2 regions of the Paenibacillus sp. HWE-109 genome follow, and region 2 is predicted to be linked to the other one. Evidence: predicted binding sites of a transcription regulator. Region 2 holds the regulator's gene; the other holds the start of a gene.
The links. Region 2 encodes LexA, which represses DNA repair genes until DNA is damaged. Its sites were predicted from a motif close to CGAACATATGTTCG; they were not measured.
Positions count from the first base shown of each region.

Region 1: the regulator LexA is predicted to act here: its motif matches at 4,619-4,632, upstream of LOZ80_RS25890 (YhjD family protein).

Region 1 covers NZ_CP091881.1:6,080,859-6,088,339, reverse strand. Annotated here, with positions in the region: gene LOZ80_RS25910 (hypothetical protein) at 1-3,140, shown strand, start outside; gene LOZ80_RS25905 (hypothetical protein) at 3,186-3,383, shown strand; gene LOZ80_RS25900 (hypothetical protein) at 3,380-3,790, shown strand; gene LOZ80_RS25895 (peptidoglycan recognition protein family protein) at 3,747-4,493, shown strand; gene LOZ80_RS25890 (YhjD family protein) at 4,649-5,071, shown strand; gene LOZ80_RS25885 (hypothetical protein) at 5,354-5,503, opposite strand; gene LOZ80_RS25880 (hypothetical protein) at 5,745-6,002, shown strand; gene LOZ80_RS25875 (hypothetical protein) at 6,022-6,507, shown strand; gene LOZ80_RS25870 (hypothetical protein) at 6,618-6,908, opposite strand; gene LOZ80_RS25865 (helix-turn-helix domain-containing protein) at 6,927-7,109, opposite strand; gene LOZ80_RS25860 (DUF1878 domain-containing protein) at 7,240-7,481, shown strand, end outside.
Region 2 covers NZ_CP091881.1:2,190,045-2,197,525, reverse strand. Annotated here, with positions in the region: gene LOZ80_RS08745 (1,2-dihydroxy-3-keto-5-methylthiopentene dioxygenase) at 93-635, shown strand; gene LOZ80_RS08740 (HAD family hydrolase) at 712-1,503, opposite strand; gene LOZ80_RS08735 (DUF896 domain-containing protein) at 1,548-1,730, opposite strand; gene LOZ80_RS08730 (LysM peptidoglycan-binding domain-containing protein) at 1,866-2,285, opposite strand; gene lexA (transcriptional repressor LexA) at 2,434-3,051, shown strand; gene LOZ80_RS08720 (aminopeptidase) at 3,131-4,369, opposite strand; gene LOZ80_RS08715 (hypothetical protein) at 4,583-5,023, shown strand; gene glnA (type I glutamate--ammonia ligase) at 5,278-6,618, opposite strand; gene LOZ80_RS08705 (MerR family transcriptional regulator) at 6,659-7,069, opposite strand; gene LOZ80_RS08700 (methionine gamma-lyase family protein) at 7,166-7,481, opposite strand, start outside.

The sequences.
Region 1 (7,481 bases), 3.9 Mb from region 2:
TAAGCAATCTAGTGGCTAGAGGATACACCGAGAATGTAGGTAAATCCTTTGGCAATGGTGGATTAACTCGCTTGGATGACATCAGACCAACACAGCCTGCCGCACCGCGCGTTATTCCCGAGCAACCGATAGTACCGATTGCAGAAGCTGCACCACAAGTAAGTTCAGCACCGGATGCACTACCGCGACAACAAGGAATCCGCGGAAACTTCCAAAACCAATTGGAGAACGGTAATTTTTCGGATGAGTTACAAGGTAGGATCCGCAATACTGATCAACGATACGATGTTGCTACGAATGCCGAGAGTGTCGCAAAAGCGAATGAGAACGTTAAAAACCTACCTAAAGCTGAATCAGACTTCCTCCTTAATGAAAAAGGTGGTCCCGATCATATTACAACCGGCTATCGTTTGATGCAGGAGCTTGATGCATTGGGCGAACACGAAAGAGCTTTGATCGTATCGAAGAAGCTTGCTGAGGATCTAACCAAAGGCGGACAGACCACTCAAGCAGCTTCAGTAATATCCAGGCTAAGTCCAGAAGGACAACTATTAAACTTGGTTCGTACAGCTGAGCGCAACGGAAAATCAGTAACAACAGCTGATTCAGTGAAGTTCAAGGAGCTCGCCGCCAAAGTGCAGGAGAGATCCGGCGCGGGCGTTCGTGCAAATCAGTTCAACGAAATTCTGAACCGGTTGGAGCGTGGCGAAAATGTAGGTGTTGATGACCTGAACAAGCTGTCAAATTTTCTATCTGGCGCCGAAAAAATAGCTAAACCCAAGGTAATCAGAGTAGTCGATGATATTCCGGCTGAATTGAAGGAACCACGTAAGCGCGATAAGGTAATTTCCTTCTTGGACGAAGCAGAACAGAACGCTTTAGCGCGCATTGCAGCACGCAAAAACAACCTGAATAGTTTACCAGTAAATGAGTGGGCAGACCATGCAATTGTCGTTGCAGCTCAGATTGCTAGAGGCTCCATAAAGGCCGCTACACACGTCGAGGATTTAGTCCGTATGTTTGGTGAACAGATACGCCCTGCGGCTACAGAAGTATTCCAAAACGCTCAGAAATTGCTTAAATCATCATCGTCAAGTGTTGGTGAGGGAGATATCGCAAAGGCTAATGAGGCGTTACGGAGAGTGAGCGGAGAGAAGCAACCGCTAGCTGAAAAAATCGTCGAAAAATATGTGCGTGAGAATGAAAAGGTGAGCCCAAAGGACATAGATACTTTGCGCGAACTGGCGAAGAAAATCACGAAGCTATCCGGTGACCAAAAAATAGATGCCGATATAGAGATGCAGAAGATCCTTAATAGCTATGAGAAATCGTCACCGTGGGATAAGATACTAGCGATCCGTTACATGGCAATGCTGCTAAACAGCGGTACGCAGGCAATCAATGCTATTTCTGGTCCTATTATGGCGAGTACTGGATACGCTGCGGATATTCTCGGGACGATGGTTGATATTTCAATGAACAAGGTCCTTAAAACTCCTAGAACGACTACTTTATATGGGACTAATCCATTACAGTTCATGGCTCGCTACTTTAAACATGGTAAGACTGGAGGATCCGCAGGTTTTCACGGAGTTAATCCAGCGGGCATCCAGAGCACTAATGAGATTAGAGGGCTAGCCTTCCCTAGCTTAAAAAATCCATTAACCACTCTTCCTAGCCTAGCTGAACGCACATTAGGCGCCGTAGCTAAAGGTGCTGACTATGCCACCTACAAGTCAGTATTTGACTCTGAAATAGTAAAACAAGGCTTCTTGGATGCTAAGAATCAAGGCATTAAAGGCAAAAAAGATATCCAGAACCACATCCAAAACTTTGTGAATAACCCACCGGAAGAGGCAATATTGCAAGCTGATAGGATTGGGAAAAACACCACATTCCAACGATCTGATACAACGGGCGGGAAAGTAGCTAATTTCTTAAACTCTTCACCTAATGCGATTAAGCCAGCCGTGAATGCTATTTTCCCGTTTGTTCGCACACCAGTTAATATAGCTTCTACTGCTGTCACATTGACGCCAGCGGGTATTGTTAAAGGTTTATATCAGCTGACGAGTAAATCGCAAGCATCGCAACGCGAGGCTATCCGAACATTATCTTTAGGACTAACCGGTTCCGCTGGCATCGGTTCTTTGGGCTACTATCTGCAGCAGTTGGGAATCATCACCGGAGCCAATGATAGTGGGGACAAAGATGTGGACAATATCCGCGAGCAAGCAGGAAAAGGAAAATATCGTTTTAATACGTCCGCGTTGTCCCGGTATCTCCAAGCTATGTTTAATGGCGAAGGGTCAGAGTCAGCCGAGAAAGCGGCCAAGTACCAAAAAGGTGATTCTGCATTCGACTATAATAAGCTGCAGCCATTGGCGTTTCCGGCAGCAATTGGTGCAAGTCTTGCTGAGAATAAAGACAAACCATTACTTGAAAGAGCATCCCAAGCTGGAGCAGATGCTTTTGGATCTCTATATGGAATGTCTACGCTTAAAGGTGTTCAAGATGTGTTTCAGCCTAGCTACGGAGGTACGGTCGGTGAGAAAGCTTTGGGCGCACCGAGTCGTATTGCTGAGTCATTCTTTAAAAGCTTTAGCCCAAGTATGCTGGCTCAAGAAGCGCGCAGGCAAGATCCCATTCAGCGCAAGACGCCATTTAACGATGGATTGTTTCCCGATGTGAAAGCTTACTTTAAATCTCGAACTCCTGGATTCGGGTTGTCTCAGTCCTTGCCAGCTAATAAAACAACACTAGGCCAAAACAAAATGAACGCACCTGGAGCCGTTGGTCAATATCTGAATCCATACAAATCTGAAGTGGCTCCTTACACTGATGCAGCTGCTATCATCACTGACCTAATAGATCGTACTGGAGACAAAACACTTGCTCCTAGTGCTCCAGATAAGAAAGTTTCAGGAAAAGACAGGAAAGGCGTGTCGCAAAGTATTGCCATCCCTGCCGAACGGTATGCTCGCTTGCAAGAAGAAGTTGGGAACGAGATCATCAAGAAAGTATCTGCTTTGTCGCCGTCATTGTCCGATGCCAAGAAAGCTGAGAAGTTAAAGGATATCTACTCTTCAGCAAAAGAGAAGTACCGTGACAAAGTGAAAAAAGAATTAGGATTACACTAAGCCACTCGATAACGGGTGGCCTTTCTATTAAGGAGCTGATGAAGTTTGATTGAAATGGACGAATCAGAGCATACAGCCGATCAGCCGACTAAGTGGTGGGAGCTGCTTGATAACACGAAAGGTTTCGTTAAGTTTCATTATAACGACATCATGCAGCATGGCAGCGATGAGTTAAAAAATGCGGTTAACATCGTTTTAGGCGGGCAGCCGCCGAGTAAGTATAAAAAGGGGGAATCAGCTTGAAATGGGTAATGCCTAGCTTTCTAACGAGCCTAATATCAATTTTAGCCATCGCCTTAAACAATAAATTCGGTTGGCACCTAAGCCCGGACAAGCTCATCGCATCCGTGGCCTTATCCATTAATTTCGTTGGCGTGTCCGTGTTTACGGATATCGCTAAATTACGCCGCGGTGAGATTCCTAATCTAAATAGTACTAAGCTGTTTACGTTGCTGTTTGCCTGCTTGATGATTGGCTTCTCTGATTACATTGGGATCCAGCTTGATGACGAAAGTGTGTGGTTCATAGCCGGTACAGCTGCAGCATTTATAACTGGCAAAGGAATAAAAGATATCATCCAGACGAAGCAGGAGGGAGCTGCCGTAAATGTCACTACGGAATCTACAAATTACATCAGCAATAACAAGTAACCTAGGAAATGTTGTTTACCAGGACATCACGGATTCGCTACCTAAAAACCCAAAGAACACATGGGCGCAGCTGGCAGGGGTTCGAGCACTCGAGGAACTGACTACAATCGTCCTGCATCATGACGCCTACCCAAAGAAAAACACCATAAATTATTCAGACATCCAGCTTATGACTAAGATCGCAACCGATCACATCAATAATAAGGCCTACGATGTCACAGGAGAGGGAGGAATACCTTACCATATCTTTATACGGAACGGTCGCATATATCAGTTGAATGATCTCCAAGACCGCACATATGGGGTGGCGAGCAACAATGGTTATACCGTTCACATTGTCGTATCAGGTGATTACTTCAACTACGATGTATTGACAGATGCAGACCGCAACGCTCTGTATGCGGCCATCCTGATGGTTATTGATGTGTTGCCGAAGTACAAGGAAATCAAAGCTCACAAAGAGTTGAATGCTACCGACTGCCCGGGCTATGATCACATAAAGGTACGATCGGATATCAAGAACATCCAGATGAAGATTCAGCGAGACAACACTGTTGCTGCTAAGCGTGAACGCGGTTTTTCCGTAGCTAATCAAGCAGCTTATATGTACGATAAGTCGAAACAAGATGACGGAGACGGAGCATGGGCGCAACATTGGCTTGATGAGGTGTATGGGATCATGAAAGATAAAGGATTATTATAGACAAACAACCCAGTAAATGGTAATATATACCTAAATCGTGAAGCACACGTCGAAGAGGCCTTGTCGGGAAAGCATCCCTGCAAGGCTTTTTTTGTTGTATATCCACCTCACTTTTGCATATAATAAGAACATACATTCGCAAATGAGGTGTTCTTATGACAACAGATGAAGAACTCAACGACATCAATACTTACATCCTGCTACCTATGATCCTTGGTATGATTGACCGCTGGATGAGCTACCCCGACATAACTCCGCTCAAGCATCTGCACTCGAGCCAGTTTCAGCAGCTTCTTGACATGATTACGTTGGACCACGTGGAAGTTAAGCAAAAGTTGAAGGCCGCCGACATAAAAGTAGTAGAGGACTGGAAAATAGGATCGTCGCTCGATTACAAGATATTCGCACGAAGAAAAGAAGAAAGCTTTATGATCTGGAAAGGCTGGGCAAAATCTCAAATAGAAACGTTACTCGGCCAGTATGTGGGCAAGTTGGATAAGCGGTTGTTTAAGCGGCAGGCTGATGTCGTGGTGGAAGATAAGCCGATCGATCGGAGTTTGTTTGTTAATTTTGATTAGTAGCATAAGGTGTGGAGGACATGGTAATAATAAAAATGAGTGAGTTTGACCTCATTGACCTCATAATTGACCTCATCAGTATTTTCATCTATTTTACACCATTTAACACAATACCTTGATTTATAAGGGTTTATGGGTCGTAAATAACACTATTTTACACCATTTTACATGGGTACAACATGGGCGGCATGATGTAATAAGGGTTACAAACCCTTATTACAGCTAGTTTTTAAAGTTCTAAGAATTAAAAGGGTAACATTTGGGTAACATAAGTCAAAAAAATTAGATGCCTCTCATGAGTTCACCGAACTTATGGGAGGCATCTTTTTTCTTTGTTTTGGAGATATGCAGGTAAAAATTCTTTGTGGTGTCATCACCCTTATGGCCCATGCGGTCCATGATATCCCGTAAAGGAACACCTGCCTCAGCCAGAAGAGATACATGGGTATGCCTGAGGGAATGGGGGGGTCAGTGCTTCATTTAGACCTGCAAGCTTTAATAGTCGTCTCATGCGGTTCTCAATCTTCTTGATATAAATCGGATATCCGTGTTTTTTAGCAATATCCACAAAATCAAAATTCTTATCATGATACGTTTTGCGATATCGCATCTTCACTTCATTTTGTTTAGAGAGATGCTTGCCCGAGGTGGGATCGTCGATGGAGCAACGAACATGGGGAACTATGTAGCGGGCGAGGCGGGCAAGGAAATGATTGTACCTCTTGAAAATACTTCATTCGTGGATAAGTTGGCGGGCGCGTTGGGCACCGCTGTTATGGCTGCTATGCAATTCAATAACGGAAGCAATAACAACAAAAACTCTGGCGATCTTAATTTGACGATTGACGGCGTGAGTATTGCCCGTGTAATTGCGCCTTACCTAAATAAAGAAAGTGGCCGTATTGGTGGCGGCATGATTACAACGACATAAACAGAGGGTGGGTGATAACTTGGATCCAAATACGATAAAAGTCAAAGCAACTGCTCAGCATAAACAAGTTGCGCAAGATTTCATCTCCACTCTCTACAACGGAACGGTTGAAGAGTTCTCTGATATGCTCGCGGACTCGTGTCAGGCGTCAGTTTATACGGTTTATGAGTATTTCATCAAACCCAATAGCAGCTTGAATGATTACGATGGATTTCATGACTTTTTGGAGAATACAGTCCGGGAAGAAAATCGCGCTATCTTTTCATCCGTAAAGACACGATGCGGTGTAGCAGAAATGGCACGCTACGACTCGGATGGAGAAGTGTCCATTTACTTAGTCGAAAACACACTGAAAGTAATTCATTTTATTTCTCCTGTAGAGGCAAGCGGCGGGGCCATCCCAGTAAGGATGGTAGTCAATATGAAATATGATCCGGCGTCACAGACTTACTCTCCTTGTTGGAAGATACGGATTACAGGGAATGAATACAAAACAGCAATATAAAGTAAAGAGAGCCTCTCACAAGGGGCTCTGTTTTCATGTTAAAAAATCTTTATATCGTTCTTTTCGATGTAATCCAGTAATTCTTTAGTTTTCCGTGCTGCTTCTTTTTGTTACTTCCAAAAGGCATGAAAGAACGCTTCAAACATTAACTGATTAACATTTTCATTTGAGGGGAATGCACCAAATTCTTTAATTACAAAATCGCGATAATGTGCGTGCATTGAGTCCATAAAATTTTTTATAGCAGTAGGTGATGGTTCTCCTATAAACGTAAAGACAAACTTTCCTTTTCTTGTTTTAACTACCCTTCTGCCTTGTTCGTCAATGTAATCTTCAAGAACAACTGTTAAAGGTATCTTGAAATCGAAAATGTCTTTCCTTTTCCTGGACTTTGAAACCATAGATAGTTTTCCTTCCTCTCAGTCCCTTTTCCCCTCGAACCATTCCGCGAATGCCTTCTTTGGTATTTTATAAGTGCGACCTATTTTGACTACATGAAACGCTTTTGAGTTCACTAACTCGTAAGCTGCTGTTTTACTAATACCAAGGAACGTTTTAATATCGGCTACTTCTAAAACCTCAGGAAGATCTTCAATTTTCAAAGTCGCAATCAACTCCTCTCCAACTATTACAGTATCGACCAGGATGCACTTGTTCTAATCCATTCTTTATGAAAATTTGATTAGACAAGCTGCCATCTATGTTGGAAAATGTAGGTGGGAGGTGAGAAATTTGGATAATCAAGAACTAGAGGAAAGATTGAATTTTATAGAATATAGACAAGAATTGTTATTTGAAGATAGCCGTACTAGTCGTATTTATTTCGAGTACAAAATCACTCGAGAACAAAGTGGTAAAATTGCTGATTTGTTTGATGAGTACAGAAATTTGATTGAGAGTAAAGAAAAAGTAACCCATCATGGACTTGAGACAAAAATGTACAATATAGTTCCGCAGCTTGAACATAATTACCA
Region 2 (7,481 bases):
GATTTATCGGAAAAATTTTTCTTCATCCATCGACAGCCTTCCTCATTTCCACTATAATACATAGTATATTTACTTAGAAAGAGGGATGCAGCATGGCACAAATAAGAATTCGCAATACCAATGAACGAATTGAAGGCGAAGCAGAAGTTAAAGCCTTCTTGGATAGTCAACAAGTTGTCTACGAACACTGGGATCCAAACAAGCTTCCTGAAGCGCTTCGCGAGAAATTCATCCTGAATGATGAAGAGAAAGATCAGATTATCAGCACGTATGAAGAAGAAATTCGCGACCTGGCCGCTAGACGCGGCTACGAAATTTGGGATGTTATCGCACTATCCGATGCAACCCCAAACATCGAGGAGCTCCTGAAGAAATTCGAACAAGTCCATACACATACCGAAGATGAAATTCGGGGCATCGTGTCCGGCAAAGGCATTTTCATTATTAAATCCGAAAGCGAAGTTGGTTATTTCGACGTTGAACTTGAGCCAGGTGACGTCATTTCCGTTCCTGAGAATACGAACCACTTCTTTACCTTAATGGACAACCGCGAAATCGTAGCGGTGCGCCTCTTCATCGAGAAAGATGGCTGGGTTGCTTACAACATCGATGACCCTGAATTTATCAAAGCGTAATTCATATTAATGAACAAAGCCCAACGGCAAAGGACCTAGCGTCCAATGAACCGTTGGGCTTATGTTTGTTTATCTCTCAAGCGTTGGCAATAATCGGTAAAATATCTTGAAGTCGTGTAACTTCATGTACCGGAACTATCTCGTCACCGCTTTGAAGGCCATGATGGTTAATCCAAATGTTACGCATTCCAACGCTGCCTGAGCCTAGAATATCCGTAGTCAGCTTGTCCCCGATCATAATTCCTTCTTCTGCCTGAATGCCGAGCAATCCCAAGGCATGATTAAAAATGGACTTCGCAGGTTTGCCTTCGCCAAACTCGCCTGATATCACAATGTGATCGAAGTAAGCGGCAATAGTCGGCACGCCAGCTAATTTCTCCTTTTGCAAGTCCGGAGAGCCGTTTGTTAAAAGCAGCAATTGATAATTCCCTTTCAATGCATCTAGAACTTGAAATGTCTCTTCATAGACCAAAGGGCGGCTGCGTCGTTCCGCAGGAAACAATTCCCCCAATTTATAACCCAGCTCACGATCTTCGATTCCAAGTGCACGAAGACCCCTTGTCCAAGATTCCGTCCGGTATCCAGGCGCCAGTTCCTCCAATTTACGAAAGTTCTCATTCTCACCTTGCGTAAAATTAGCCCATAACCCCTCAAAAGGATTAATACCAATCATCTTGGTGAATGGAAACGTATCAAATGTTTCATATAAAGCGCGTGCTTCTTTACGAACAGAAGCTTCTAATTCTACGGGATTCACAGCCACATGTTTGGCAGCTTCCGCACAAGTCGCATCAAAAGCTTCTTGCACACTGCGATCATCCCATAACAAAGTGTCATCCAAATCAAAAAGTACAGCTTTCAACGCCATCATTCATATCCCCTTTTGAATGTTGTTTCTATATGAACAAGCAATTACTCTTCGTCCGTAAACTTGATCGAATCAAGTTGAACTTTAAGATTGCCTCGAAAAGCCTCAATGTACTTCCTTCTTAATTCATTTCGCTCATCGATTTCTGCATCTGTTAAGCCCACTGTTTTGGCTTTGCGTGCAAGCTCGTTGATACGTTCGATGTTTTTATCCATTTCGTCGCTCATAAAGATCCTCCCTAGCAAAAATTCAATATGAATATTACTTTGCCATCCCAATTCAGTAATGTCAAGGAAACAACGAAAAGAGACGTAGGAACATGTCCTCGTCTCAGCTAATTAGTGAGTATGAAATCAATCGCTTTAAGAACCAGGCAGGATCAGTACCTGCCCTTCTTGCAATGAACTGGTGGTCAAATGATTGATTGCTTTGATTTTATCGATATAAGAACGAATGTTCTCCCTATTCTTTTTATGTAAGGAAGCAATCTGCCAAATCGTGTCTCCACGTTGAATAACTATTTTCTCTGGTACTACTATTGAGGAGACTTCTCTGATGACAGCTTGCTTGGCTAGTGATGTACTCGTTGTCGTTGCTGCCGGATCCCCCGCATAGGCCTGCACAATTGCACCAAATGAGAACACGGTTCCAAGAATAATTGCTAACAGAACAAAGCGAACAATAGCTTTAGTATAGCCAGAAGTGAAAGTCATCCCTTTGGATGTGTTAGCGGATCTATGAAGTGTACGTGAGTTGGTTGTGTTGGTATAAGCCATATACATGAGTAATCATCTCCCAAACATTTGTTCTTGTATTAGAATAACACGAACAAATGTTTGAGTCAACCCATTTTCTCGAACTTATGTTTGTACGAACTCGGGTTCTATGTTATACTTTGGGTAATGATTCCCAGTATTGGAGTGATAACTATTGAGCAAGATTTCGCAGCGTCAACAAGCTATATTGGATTTCATTAAGAACGAAGTGAAAGATAAGGGGTATCCACCTTCCGTCAGAGAAATCGGCGAAGCTGTTGGACTAGCATCCAGTTCTACCGTACATGGCCATTTGGAGCGTCTTGAGAAGAAAGGTTTAATTCGTCGAGATCCTACCAAACCTCGTGCTATCGAAATTCTGGGCCTCGATGGCGCAGAAACTCACTTTGCCATTTCAGTCGCGCGTGTTCCCTTAGTTGGTAAAGTAACCGCCGGTGTTCCTATTACAGCAACCGAGAATATCGAAGACTACTTCCCGCTTCCCGTGAGCATGGTCAAAGATAATAACGTATTTATGCTTAGCGTAATGGGAGACAGTATGATTGAAGCTGGCATTCATAATGGCGATTATGTCATTGTGAAACAGCAACAAACGGCGAACAACGGGGACATCGTAGTTGCCATGACAGAAGACGATGAAGCCACAGTGAAGCGTTTCTACAAAGAGCGCGATCATATTCGCCTACAACCTGAGAATTCCGCCTTACAGCCGATTCTCCTCAAGCATGTGACGATTTTAGGACGTGTCATCGGCTTGTTCCGGGATATGTAGTCAACCATCTTAGAATAACAAAGAAACCGAGCGGAGATTGTCTCCCTCGGTTTCTTCGTTTCACAGCCTATTCAACCAACTAAAATACAAGTGCCCAGTTCCCGCCACGAAAAATAGCCTCAACCGTGCCATCTTCCAAATAACCATCAATCTCCAGATCCGATGTCCCAATCATGAAATCAACATGAATCAAGCTCGTATTGCCGCCTCGTGCTTTTAATTCATCTGTCGACAAAGAAGCGCCACCTTGGATATTAATTGGGTAACAACTCCCCAGAGCAAGATGACAGGAAGCATTCTCATCAATACCTGTATTATAAAAAATTCGATTCATGTTAGAAATTGGTGAACCGTAAGGCACAAGGGCAACTTCACCCAAATAGCGGGCGCCTTCGTCCATTTCGAGCAACCGGGCCAAATGTTCATAACCTACTTCCGCTTGATAATCAACGACCTTCCCCTCTTCAAAGCGGAACGAAAAGCGATCCACCAAAGCCCCATTGACATTCAAGGGTTTTGTACTTGATACGGTACCGCGAACACCCGTTCTATCCGGCATCGTAAAGACTTCTTCCGTTGGCATATTAGCCACAAAACGGATGCCACTAGCGTTCGCTTTATCGCCGCCTAACCAAATATGATGCGCAGGCAAATCCACCTCCAAATCGGTGCCCGCCGCGCGATAACGCAGGGTTTTGTATTGTTTCTCATTCAGCAGTTTCCGAACACGTTTCAACTGTTCAATGTGAACGCGCCAAGCAGCTACGGGATCCTCTTCATACACCCGGTTCATTTGAAAAATAGCATCCCACATCGCCTCTACCCGCTGATCTTCTGGCAGATCCGCGTACACCTTGGATGCCCAGGCAACTGTCGGCGCTTTAATAAGGCACCAACTAAACGTACTCGTTCGGACATATTGTTGATACTTCGTACGAGCGGTAGCCGCAGCTTTGGAAGCCCTGGAGATTAGACTAGCCTCAATACCTGCGTACAGATCTGGATCTGGCACCTTAATATTCAGCAAGGCCCCGCCATTTTCGACAAATCGCTCCAGCATTTCCGTGTACCAAGTTGGATAATAATCCAATGCCTCATCATGCGCATGTTCAAATTTACTGCGTGTAATCACATCATCCTGCCAATGAACGTGCACGTAATTTGCTCCAGCTTCATAGGCTTTTTTCACAATAAGTCTTGTTAATTCTAAAGATTCCAGCGGAGATTCGACTAACAAATCCTGCCCTTTATTCAAGTTCACACCAATCTTAACGACAAGCTCCGCATATTTTTCCAAATTTCTCGTGAAATCGTCCATTCCTATATTTCTCTCCTTCGTGTGAAAAAGCCCATCCAATTAGGAAACTCCTAATTCTGACGGGATTCTCCTATCGTACATCATTTCGTTCCGAAAATAAAATAGTGCTCTCATCATCCTATCCAATAATATATATCTACTAAACCAATACCCTCACACTTATTTTTCAGAAGAATATGTTAATAGAAACTAAGGAAGGGAGGTAAGTTGGACATGCCTTTTACAACTGGTGTAATTACGAATACGAATACAGGAGCCGCTAACATTGTAGTAAACACAAGAAATATCGATACCCATAACACCGCGATAATAACGGTACAAATCTTTGCTTCTGTGGATTCAACGGTATTTCATACGGACTATGTATCCTCTTATATCGTGCTCGCTAATTCTTTTGATGTTCGTGAGTTTGTTATTGCTGGCAACGTTGCCTATGAAGTTCAAATTAATGTTTTAAACTCAACGAGTACAGTTATGTCTATATTCGGCATTGATGCATTCGGAAACCTGATTACCGATCAACGTATTCTTCAGCAGGACCTGACTTACATTTCTACTTTGAGTCCACCTATCCAACCTATTTACAGCCCTCATTCTTTCTTGAGGGCTTTCCTATCAGCCTCCTTACGAACTCAATGCCTTTTATTCGATTAAAATTGGTCATTCTGAAAATCTAATGAATTCCAGACGCGCTATTCCAAGCAAACGATCACCTTTCCGCCTAAAATCTGCTCGATAACACCAATTCAGTTCATTAAATCGCAAAAGTAGCCAATTTCTCGTCGATAAGCTTCATGCAGTTCATTAGATTCCCTTTGAGACCCAAACCGAAAATCGCATAGCAAAGAAGTTTCCGGTGAACGTTAACAAAAAAACCCTCAACGCCAACGGCGTCAAGGGTTTCAATTCTAGTAAAGGGAAAGATACTGATCTCTTTCCCATTGGTGAACTTGCGTTCTATACATATCCCACTCGATTTCTTTGAGCTCATAGAAGTGAGCCAAAGCATGCTCGCCAAGTGTGTCACAAATCACATCATCACGAAGCAGCTCGTCCAACGCTTGTTTCAGGTTGAGCGGCAAGCTAGGGATGCCTTGGCTTTCTCTCTCTTCTTCCGACATCACGTAGATATTGCGGTCAGTTGGAGGAGGCAGCTGCATTTTGTTCTTAATGCCGTCCAAACCAGCAGCCAGCATAACAGCGAGCGCTAAGTAAGGATTCGCAGCAGGATCCGGGTTGCGCACTTCAACGCGCGTGCTTAATCCACGGGAAGCTGGAATACGAATCATCGGGCTGCGGTTGCTTGCAGACCATGCCACATAGCAAGGCGCTTCATAACCTGGAACTAGACGTTTATAGGAGTTAACAGTCGGATTCGTAATCGCAGCAAAAGAGCGTGCATGACGAAGTACGCCTGCCATATACTGTCTTGCGACGGTGCTCAAACCTAACTTGTCGCTTTCTTCGTAAAATACGTTCACATCGCCTTTGAACAGCGATTGGTGACAGTGCATGCCTGAACCGTTCATGCCGAATAATGGTTTTGGCATGAATGTCGCATGAAGACCATGCTGTCTTGCAACGGTTTTTACAACTAATTTGAATGTTTGAATTTGGTCAGCCGCTTTGATGGCATCGGCATATTTGAAATCGATTTCGTGTTGACCAGGCGCAACTTCATGGTGAGAAGCTTCAATTTCAAAGCCCATTTCTTCCAACGTCAAAACGATATCACGGCGACAGTTTTCGCCGAGATCCATCGGAGCCAAGTCGAAGTACCCACCTTGGTCATTCAGTTCTGTTGTCGGATTCCCTTTGTCATCGGTTTTGAACAGGAAAAATTCCGGTTCTGGCCCAACGTTCATCGCTGTATAGCCCATTTCTTCGGCTTGTTTCAGCGCATTTTTGAGAATAGCCCGCGGATCTCCAGCGAATGGGTTGCCATCCGGCATATAAATATCGCAGATCAAACGAGCTACTTTGCTCTCCGTTACCCATGGGAAAATAACCCATGTATCCAGATCCGGGTATAAGTACATATCCGATTCTTCAATACGAACATAACCTTCGATGGATGAACCATCAAACATCATTTTATTATCGAGTGCTTTCTCAAGTTGGCTGAAAGGGATTTCAACGTTCTTGATGCTGCCCATCAAATCGGTGAATTGAAGGCGAATGAAACGAACATTCTCTTCCTTGGCAATACGTAGAATATCTTCTCTTGAGTAGTTGTTGTTGTAAGTCACGGTTCAGTCTCCTCTCAATTTTACAAGCGCTTACGAAAAGTTATTTATAAAACCGGGAAAGTTGACCTTGGATCAGAGAAACCTGATCAGGGCGCTTACCCCCGCCAATCAACTGCTGCTTCAACATTTTGTGCAGTTGGGAGTCAGTTAATTCTTTACGCTTAACTTCTGTGTGCTCGTTCAAAATGGTTGCGTCTTCGGAATCTTTATCCACCGGGATGAGTACCTGCTTGATACCGGCGATATTTACACCTTTTTCAATCAAGTCCTTAATTTCAAGAAGTCGTTCAACATCATTAAAGGAATAGAGGCGTTGATTACCAGCTGTTCGGGCCGGAATAATAAGTTCGTGTTGCTCATAATAGCGAATTTGTCTCGCGGTTAAATCAGTCAGCTTCATGACGATTCCGATGGGGAATAACGCCATATTTCTACGTATGTCATCACTCATGCTAATCACTCCTGATAAATAAAGTACCTCAACCTTATTGTACCTTTCTAACAAAAACGTGTCAAGGAGTGTCAGGTTTGTTCACAGTCTGAATTTTCACAACAATCCCTTGTCTTCCATATGCTGGATGGCCGTCATTACTCCTAATTTGCAGTGGGAATAGGTGAGCCCACCCTGCATATACGCGATATACGGCTCACGAATCGGCGCATCTGCGGACAATTCCAAGCTGCCCCCTTGGATGAACGTTCCTGCCGCCATAATAACAGGATGCTCATAGCCAGGCATATCCCATGGTTCAGGAACCACGTGCGAATCCACCGCAGCCGCCTTCTGGATGCCCTGCACGAACGTGATCAAGTGATCCGCGGACGTGAAGCGGATCGCTTGAATCAGGTCCGTGCGCGGCGTC